One region of the Salinicoccus sp. Marseille-QA3875 genome, then DNA from elsewhere that is predicted to be linked to it. Evidence: riboswitches for the same ligand, from Rfam matches in the RefSeq annotation. Region 1 holds a riboswitch; the other holds the start of a gene.

What was found. Region 1 has a riboswitch for lysine ahead of ACY8DT_RS13700 (aspartate-semialdehyde dehydrogenase). Riboswitches for the same ligand answer to the same signal wherever they lie in the genome.
Region 2: it holds a riboswitch for lysine, as region 1 does, so the genes downstream of both, ACY8DT_RS09450 (Na+/H+ antiporter NhaC family protein) here and ACY8DT_RS13700 (aspartate-semialdehyde dehydrogenase) in region 1, are expected to answer to the same signal.

What each region holds. Positions count from the first base shown of each region.
Region 1 covers NZ_CM143103.1:2,683,074-2,686,466, forward strand. Annotated here, with positions in the region: gene dapA (4-hydroxy-tetrahydrodipicolinate synthase) at 1-542, opposite strand, end outside; gene ACY8DT_RS13700 (aspartate-semialdehyde dehydrogenase) at 557-1,540, opposite strand; lysine riboswitch at 1,634-1,813, opposite strand; gene ACY8DT_RS13705 (ABC-F family ATP-binding cassette domain-containing protein) at 1,861-3,393, opposite strand, start outside.
Region 2 covers NZ_CM143103.1:1,818,729-1,822,121, reverse strand. Annotated here, with positions in the region: gene ACY8DT_RS09450 (Na+/H+ antiporter NhaC family protein) at 1-1,404, opposite strand, end outside; lysine riboswitch at 1,472-1,633, opposite strand; gene ACY8DT_RS09445 (bifunctional metallophosphatase/5'-nucleotidase) at 1,679-2,998, opposite strand; gene ACY8DT_RS09440 (sulfite exporter TauE/SafE family protein) at 3,011-3,393, opposite strand, start outside.

The sequences.
Region 1 (3,393 bases):
TGGTCGATCAGATTTAATACTTTGATTGTATAGTTCAAATCTCCGACTGCATCTTTCAAAGCGACTATATTAGGATGGCTGCTCAATTCAAGCACAGTCTCAGGTTCGATGGTCATGCCGGTTCTGCCAGGTACATTGTAGAGGATTACAGGTATATCAATTGCATCTGCAATCGCACTGAAGTGTGCCACAAGACCTTTCTGATTTGATTTATTATAGTACGGTGTAATCAGCATTACACCGTCCGCACCGGCCTCCATTGCAAACTTGGACAGTTCAATAGAATTCATGGTCGAATTCGTACCTGTGCCGGCGATGACCGGTACACGGCCGGCGGCTGTTTCGATTCCCACTTCAATCAACCGTCTGATCTCTTTACTTGTAAGGGTGGGGGATTCACCTGTCGTACCGTTGATGATCAATGCCTGTGCATCGTTTTCTATCAAATATTCAATATGTCTTTTAAATGCGTCATAGTCAACTTCGTTATTATTGAACGGGGTGGTCATTGCAACACCAATACCTTCAAAAATCGGGTTCATATACAACACTCCTATTAATTATTATTGTCCATTAATGACTTCAGAATCTGAACAGTGTTCTGTGCCGCACCTTTTAATAAGTTATCTCCTACGCACCAGACATGGAATGTGTTCGGTAAGGTAGGATCTCTGCGAATTCTGCCGACAAAGATCTCTGAACGGTTTGCAGCATCAAGCGGTGTCGGATATTCGTTCTTTTTTGGATTATCCATAAGTACGATGTGAGGAAAACCATCGAATGCTTCTTTCACTTCGTCCACTGTTGCATCTTTATCCAGCGTGACATTCATCTGGACTGCATGACTCGTGATGATTGGCACTCTGACACAAGTTGCTGTGACTTCGATTGAATCATCTTCCAGTATTTTCTTCGTTTCATCTATCATTTTCTTTTCTTCTTTTGTATATCCGTCCTCAAGGAAATCATCGATATGAGGAAGTACGTTGTTGAAGATCGGGTGAGGGTATGTCGTCGGTTCAGCACCATTGGCACCTTCTTCCAAGTCACGTATGCCGCCTTCACCTGAACCTGAAACGCTCTGGTAAGTTGCATAATGGACTCTCTTGACTCCAAATTCATCCTGCAGCGGCTGCAGGGCAACAACCGATTGAATCGTTGAACAGTTCGGGTTCGCTATGATATTTCTTTTGAATTTCGGTTTATTGATTTCGGGAACGATCAAGTCCACATCTTCTTTCATTCTCCAGTGACTGGAGTTGTCTATGACGATTGCACCGCTTTCTTCAAATAGCGGGGCGAATTTTTCACTCGTTGAACCGCCGGCACTCATGACGACGTAATCAAAGTTCTCTTTCGCTCTTTCTTCAGTAAGTTCTTGAATAACATATTTTTGTCCACCGACTGAAAGTTCCTTGCCGCTGGATCTTTTAGAAGCGAATAATACCAAGTCATCATATTTAATTTCATAATGCTCCAACATTTCAATTAATTTGCTACCTACAACGCCGGTAGCACCAACAACTGCAACTTTTACCATTAAAATTCCTCCTAAAATGTTATTAAAGAACGAGATATTGTCAGATAATAAAAAAACAAGTCCGGAATGCCGGACTTGTTTTTATAGTTTATATACAAGTGATGCACTCCATTATCATTACAATAATGACAAGTCATTAGCTCTTAACCTAGTGACCCAACAATATACTTCTCGAAAAATATACCATTTCGGCATCTTACCCTTTCACTTATTATAATCCCCGAGAATTAATGCTAATAAGTTACTGATGATCGATGCGCCTCATCTCGCTATTTAATTATTAAATATGATTATACGCACAAATATTCAGAAAGTAAACCTTAAACTTTCAAAACACCTTTATCCTTCAGATATTCCTCATAAGTGGACTCTTTGACGATAGCACCTTCCGGCTTAAGTTCTATCACTGTGTTCGCGATCGTATTGATGAATTCGAAGTCGTGGGAAGTGAATATGATCGAGCCTTTGAATTTCTTGAGCCCCTCGTTCACCGCTGTAATACTTTCCAGATCAAGGTGGTTTGTCGGCTCATCAAGCAGAATGACGTTCGCTTTTGATAACATCATCTTGCTCAGCATTGCACGCATTTTCTCTCCACCTGATAATACGCTTGCTTTTTTCTTCGCTTCTTCACCGCTGAAGAGCATTCTCCCCAGGAACCCCCGGATGAATGTCTCAGTCTGTTCATCTTCAGGTGCATATTGGCGCAGCCATTCGACCAGGTCGATATTTACACCTTCAAAATACTCTGAGTTATCTTTAGGCATGTAGCTTTGGGTAGTTGTTACGCCGAATCTCACTTCACCTTCGTCAGGTGTAATTTCACCTGCAAGGATTCTAAGGAGGGTAGTGCGGGCAACTTCAGTATGTCCCATGAGCACAGCTTTATCATAAGGATTTAAAGTGAAACTGACATTATCAAGTACTTTTTTGCCATCGATCGAGTGGGTCAGACCGTTGACATACAATAAATCATTGCCGATTTCACGCTCAGGAGTGAAGTTGACGAAAGGATACTTTCTGGATGAAGGTTTGATATCATCCAGTTCGATCTTTTCGAGTGTTTTTTTACGGCTCGTCGCCTGTTTGGACTTTGATGCGTTCGCACTGAAGCGTGCAACGAAATCCTTAAGTTCTTTGATCTTCTCTTCTTTTTTCTTATTCTGATCCTGTGCCATCTGCAGTGCAAGCTGGCTGGACTGATACCAGAAATCATAATTCCCTACATATAACTGTATCTTTCCAAAATCCAGGTCAGCAATATGAGTGCATATGTTATTCAGAAAATGACGGTCGTGGGAAACGACGATAACTGTGTTCTCAAAATTGATCAGGAAATCTTCCAGCCATTGGATTGCTTCAATATCAAGACCGTTTGTCGGCTCATCCAGCAGTAATATGTCAGGATTCCCGAACAGGCTCTGGGCAAGCAGCACTTTAACTTTTTGACTGTTTTCAAGTTCCGACATGTTCTTATCAACTAAAGAATTGTCGATACCCAGACCGTGCAGAAGGCTTTCTGCGTCACTTTCAGCAGTCCATCCGCCCATCTCTCCATATTCGGCTTCCAGCTCAGCTGCTCTGATGCCGTCTTCATCCGAGAAGTCAGGTTTCATATATATTTCATTTTTTTCATTCATTATATCGTAAAGCTCCTGGTGTCCCATCAATACTACATCCAGAACACGGTGCTCTTCATAACCGAACTGGTCCTGTTTCAAAACAGCAAGGCGCTCATCCTTACCCATGGAAATGTGACCTGACTGAGCGTCAAGTTCACCTGATAAAATTTTCAGGAAAGTAGATTTCCCGGCACCATTTGCTCCGATTAAACCATAACAGTTTCCAGGTGT
Region 2 (3,393 bases), 860 kb from region 1:
AATGTGGTTGCTTCCCGCCCCTGTCGATGACAGGATGGTCGAGTCGGAAATCGGTGAACAGTGGTCTCCGAATACCGCCCCTGCAAGTACTGCCGCAACAGCCGGCAGCAGCAGGTCAGTTTCGCCGAGTGAAATCATGATTTCACCCGTCACCGGGATTAAAATTCCGAATGAACCCCAGCTCGTACCTGTCGCAAGCGCCATGATACAGGCCACGACAAACACGACGCCAAGCAATAGACTCACCGGTAGATTGGAGTTTTCAACCATCGCACCGAGCACATCGCCCGTGCCGAGCTGGCTGATCAGGTTACCAATCATCCACGCAAGTGTCAAAACCAACATTGCCGGGAACATCGCTTTAAATCCGCTCTTTACGCCGAGCCAGATTTTGTCCGAACCAAAGTCATCATTCGTTTTGGTGTATCTGAAATAATAAAACAGACTTAAAATCAGACCGACGATGCCGCCTGCAATCAGACTGTGTGTAACCATCGTGTTCTCAAGCACGGAATACAGATTCCATGAACCCGCTTCAAGTCCGCCTGTGATGAACATCATGATGATGACTGTCACCGCAAGTCCGATCATCGGTACTAAAAGTGCCTGTGCCGAACTGTTATTTACAGACGGCAGATCCTCGTCCGTATCTCCTGGAACTTCCCTCATCTGGTCGACAAGCACGCCGTCAACGATCGCTTTTCTTTCCTGTTCGCGCATCGGTCCGATGTCGAAACGGGTCAGTATGACGATGAACATCATGATCAAAGCAGTAATGACGTAGAAGTTCATTGGAATCATATACAGAAATGCCTGGAACGGTGAAATGGATGTCAAACCTGCTGCAAGCAGTAACGGTGCAACAAGTCCCATGATTCCGGCACCCCAGCTTGAAATCGGCGCAATTACCGAGACCGGTGAAGCGGTCGTATCCACATAATATGCGAGCTTTGCCCGGGAAATATTATATTTATCCGTAAGCGGTCTTGCTACCTGGCCTGTGATCAATGCACTGAAATAATCATCTATGAAAATGATGATACCTAAAAACCCTGTTGCAAGTCCGGCACTTCTTCTTGTTTTGAATTTATTCAGTGCCCAGCTTGTGAATGCTTTCGCACCGCCTGACATATTCATGAACGCAGTCATGATGCCGAGCATCGTCAGGAAGATCAGAATGAATGCTTCCCATGTATTGATGCTGCCGTCAGCGATGAAAATGCCGATGAATGCTTCCCACAGCAGAGTGATTGTTTCCATAATGCTGCCGCCGGCTACAACAAAGGCGGAAGTGATGATGCCCGCACCCAGACTGATACCGACTTTACGCGTCAGAACGACGAGTATAAGTGTCAACAGCGGGGGTATGAGCGGCATATATTCCCATGATAAAAAACTTTCCATATGTATTTCCTCCTAAAAAATTAAAAAAAGTCACGTGACATTATGATTAGCCGCGTGACAAAATATATATTCGTGTAGCGCATCATAATGACAGTACCGGGTCTATTCAAACCGGTCCCAGGAAGTTTTCCGCCAAAAACGCCCTTCGGCAATCATTCCTTTCCAAATGACTCGGACGCATGCCTGCTCGTCATCTGTACTGATAATAATCGCAACCTCTACTTTTTATATTCAATTAACATTAATATTATAGCATAACTGCAGATTTCAGCAACTATAGATCTTCATTGTACAGTTTTACGATGTCCCTTAAAAATTCAGGCATCATATATATCTTCTTCGCTGATTTGAACTGCGGAAATATTCTGCCGAATGTATACATGTCAAGTGTGCCGAGAGTATAGGTCTGATGTTCCTTTACCGGCTCCTCGCCGATGTAATACTCACGTTTCGATTCCACATAGCCGATATTGTCGGTGATGAAAGTGCCGAAGATATCGCCTCTGAAACCCATCCCCCTGACGACGTCGTCACGGAATTCATGACGCATCGACTGGTTGAAAATCTCTTTCAGCTCTCTGCCTGTCAATTTGATCTTTACCACGTTGATCGGATGGGGCAGTACTTTATGCAGTTCGTATTCAGACAGTGTGCCGCCTTCAAAACTTTTGGCGATCAGCCCGGTATGGATGATGCTCGCATCTGCTTCCGTAAAGTCTCTGATCATATACGCCAGACGGCTGATGAAACGGCTTGTATGGTACAGATGCCTTGGAACAGGCGGTGTATCCCACTTGATGACGTTCTCTCTCATCAAATCTCGGCCGTATTCATAATAAGGATCGTCCACATGCGCAAGCAGATCCGTATCGATCAGGCGCGCCTTTTTATTAATCAGTTTTTTCCCTTCGAAAGTCAAAGTGATTTCACCGATATAATCTCCGAAACGGCCCGCCGCACCGATCAGCACCGGACCGACTTTTTCGCCGTAATCAAAATGATGGTGGGTATGGGCGCCGAGTATGACATCTATTTCAGGGAAGCGGTTCGCCAGTGTTTCATCATCATACTTGCCGAGATGGCTCATCAGCACAAGGCAGTCCACCTGCCCTCTCAGCTGGTCCACACATCTTTCCACCCATTCGAACGCGTCGGACACATTCCATCCGAGTGCTTTATAAAAAGGGGTGAACTCAACTGTAATGCCGATAAAACCGAACTTGATGCCGTTTACTTCTTTTATCGTATACGGCTTGAAATATGGTTCGTCTGAACCCGCTTCAAGCAGATTTGCACAGACGACATCAAAATCAGCTTCATCATATAAAGTTTTAAGATCATTGATTTCAAGCGTGATGCCTTCATTGTTGCCAAGTGTCGCCACATCACATCCGGCCTGGTTCAACAGATTTATGTTGCCTTTGCCGAGAGTCGCTTCTGTATAAGGATGTGAGCGGTCTACATGGTCACCAAGGTCTAGATAGACCATCTTCTCACGATATCTTTTCTTCTGATGCGTCAAGTAGTTCTTTATTTTTAAATAGTTATATAGATGACTGTGGATATCGTTGGTATGAAAGAGTTTGATTTCCATGCTGTCACTCTCCTAAAGAAAAGATTCAATGATCATATATAGACCGAGCAGTAAAAGTACCGTCCTGAGGGCAATGATCACAGTGTCGGAATTGAATTTCTGGTTGAGGTACACCCCTATTTTAGCACCGACAAATGCAGAAGGCACCAGAAATGCCGCATGCCAGAAATTCACGTTATTCTGGAGCAGGTGCCCTGTCCCGGATGCCAGAGCGCCGAAAAAGACGATCAGCATGCTTGTCCCGATGGCAATCGATGCCGGCATGCGGAACAGCATCAGCATCATCGGTGTCATAATTGCGCCGCCCCCGATGCCGAACAGCCCCGCCGTCAGACCGGCGATAAAGCTGGCAATAACTGCGATATAAGGAGGAAAACCGTAGTGATACACGTTCC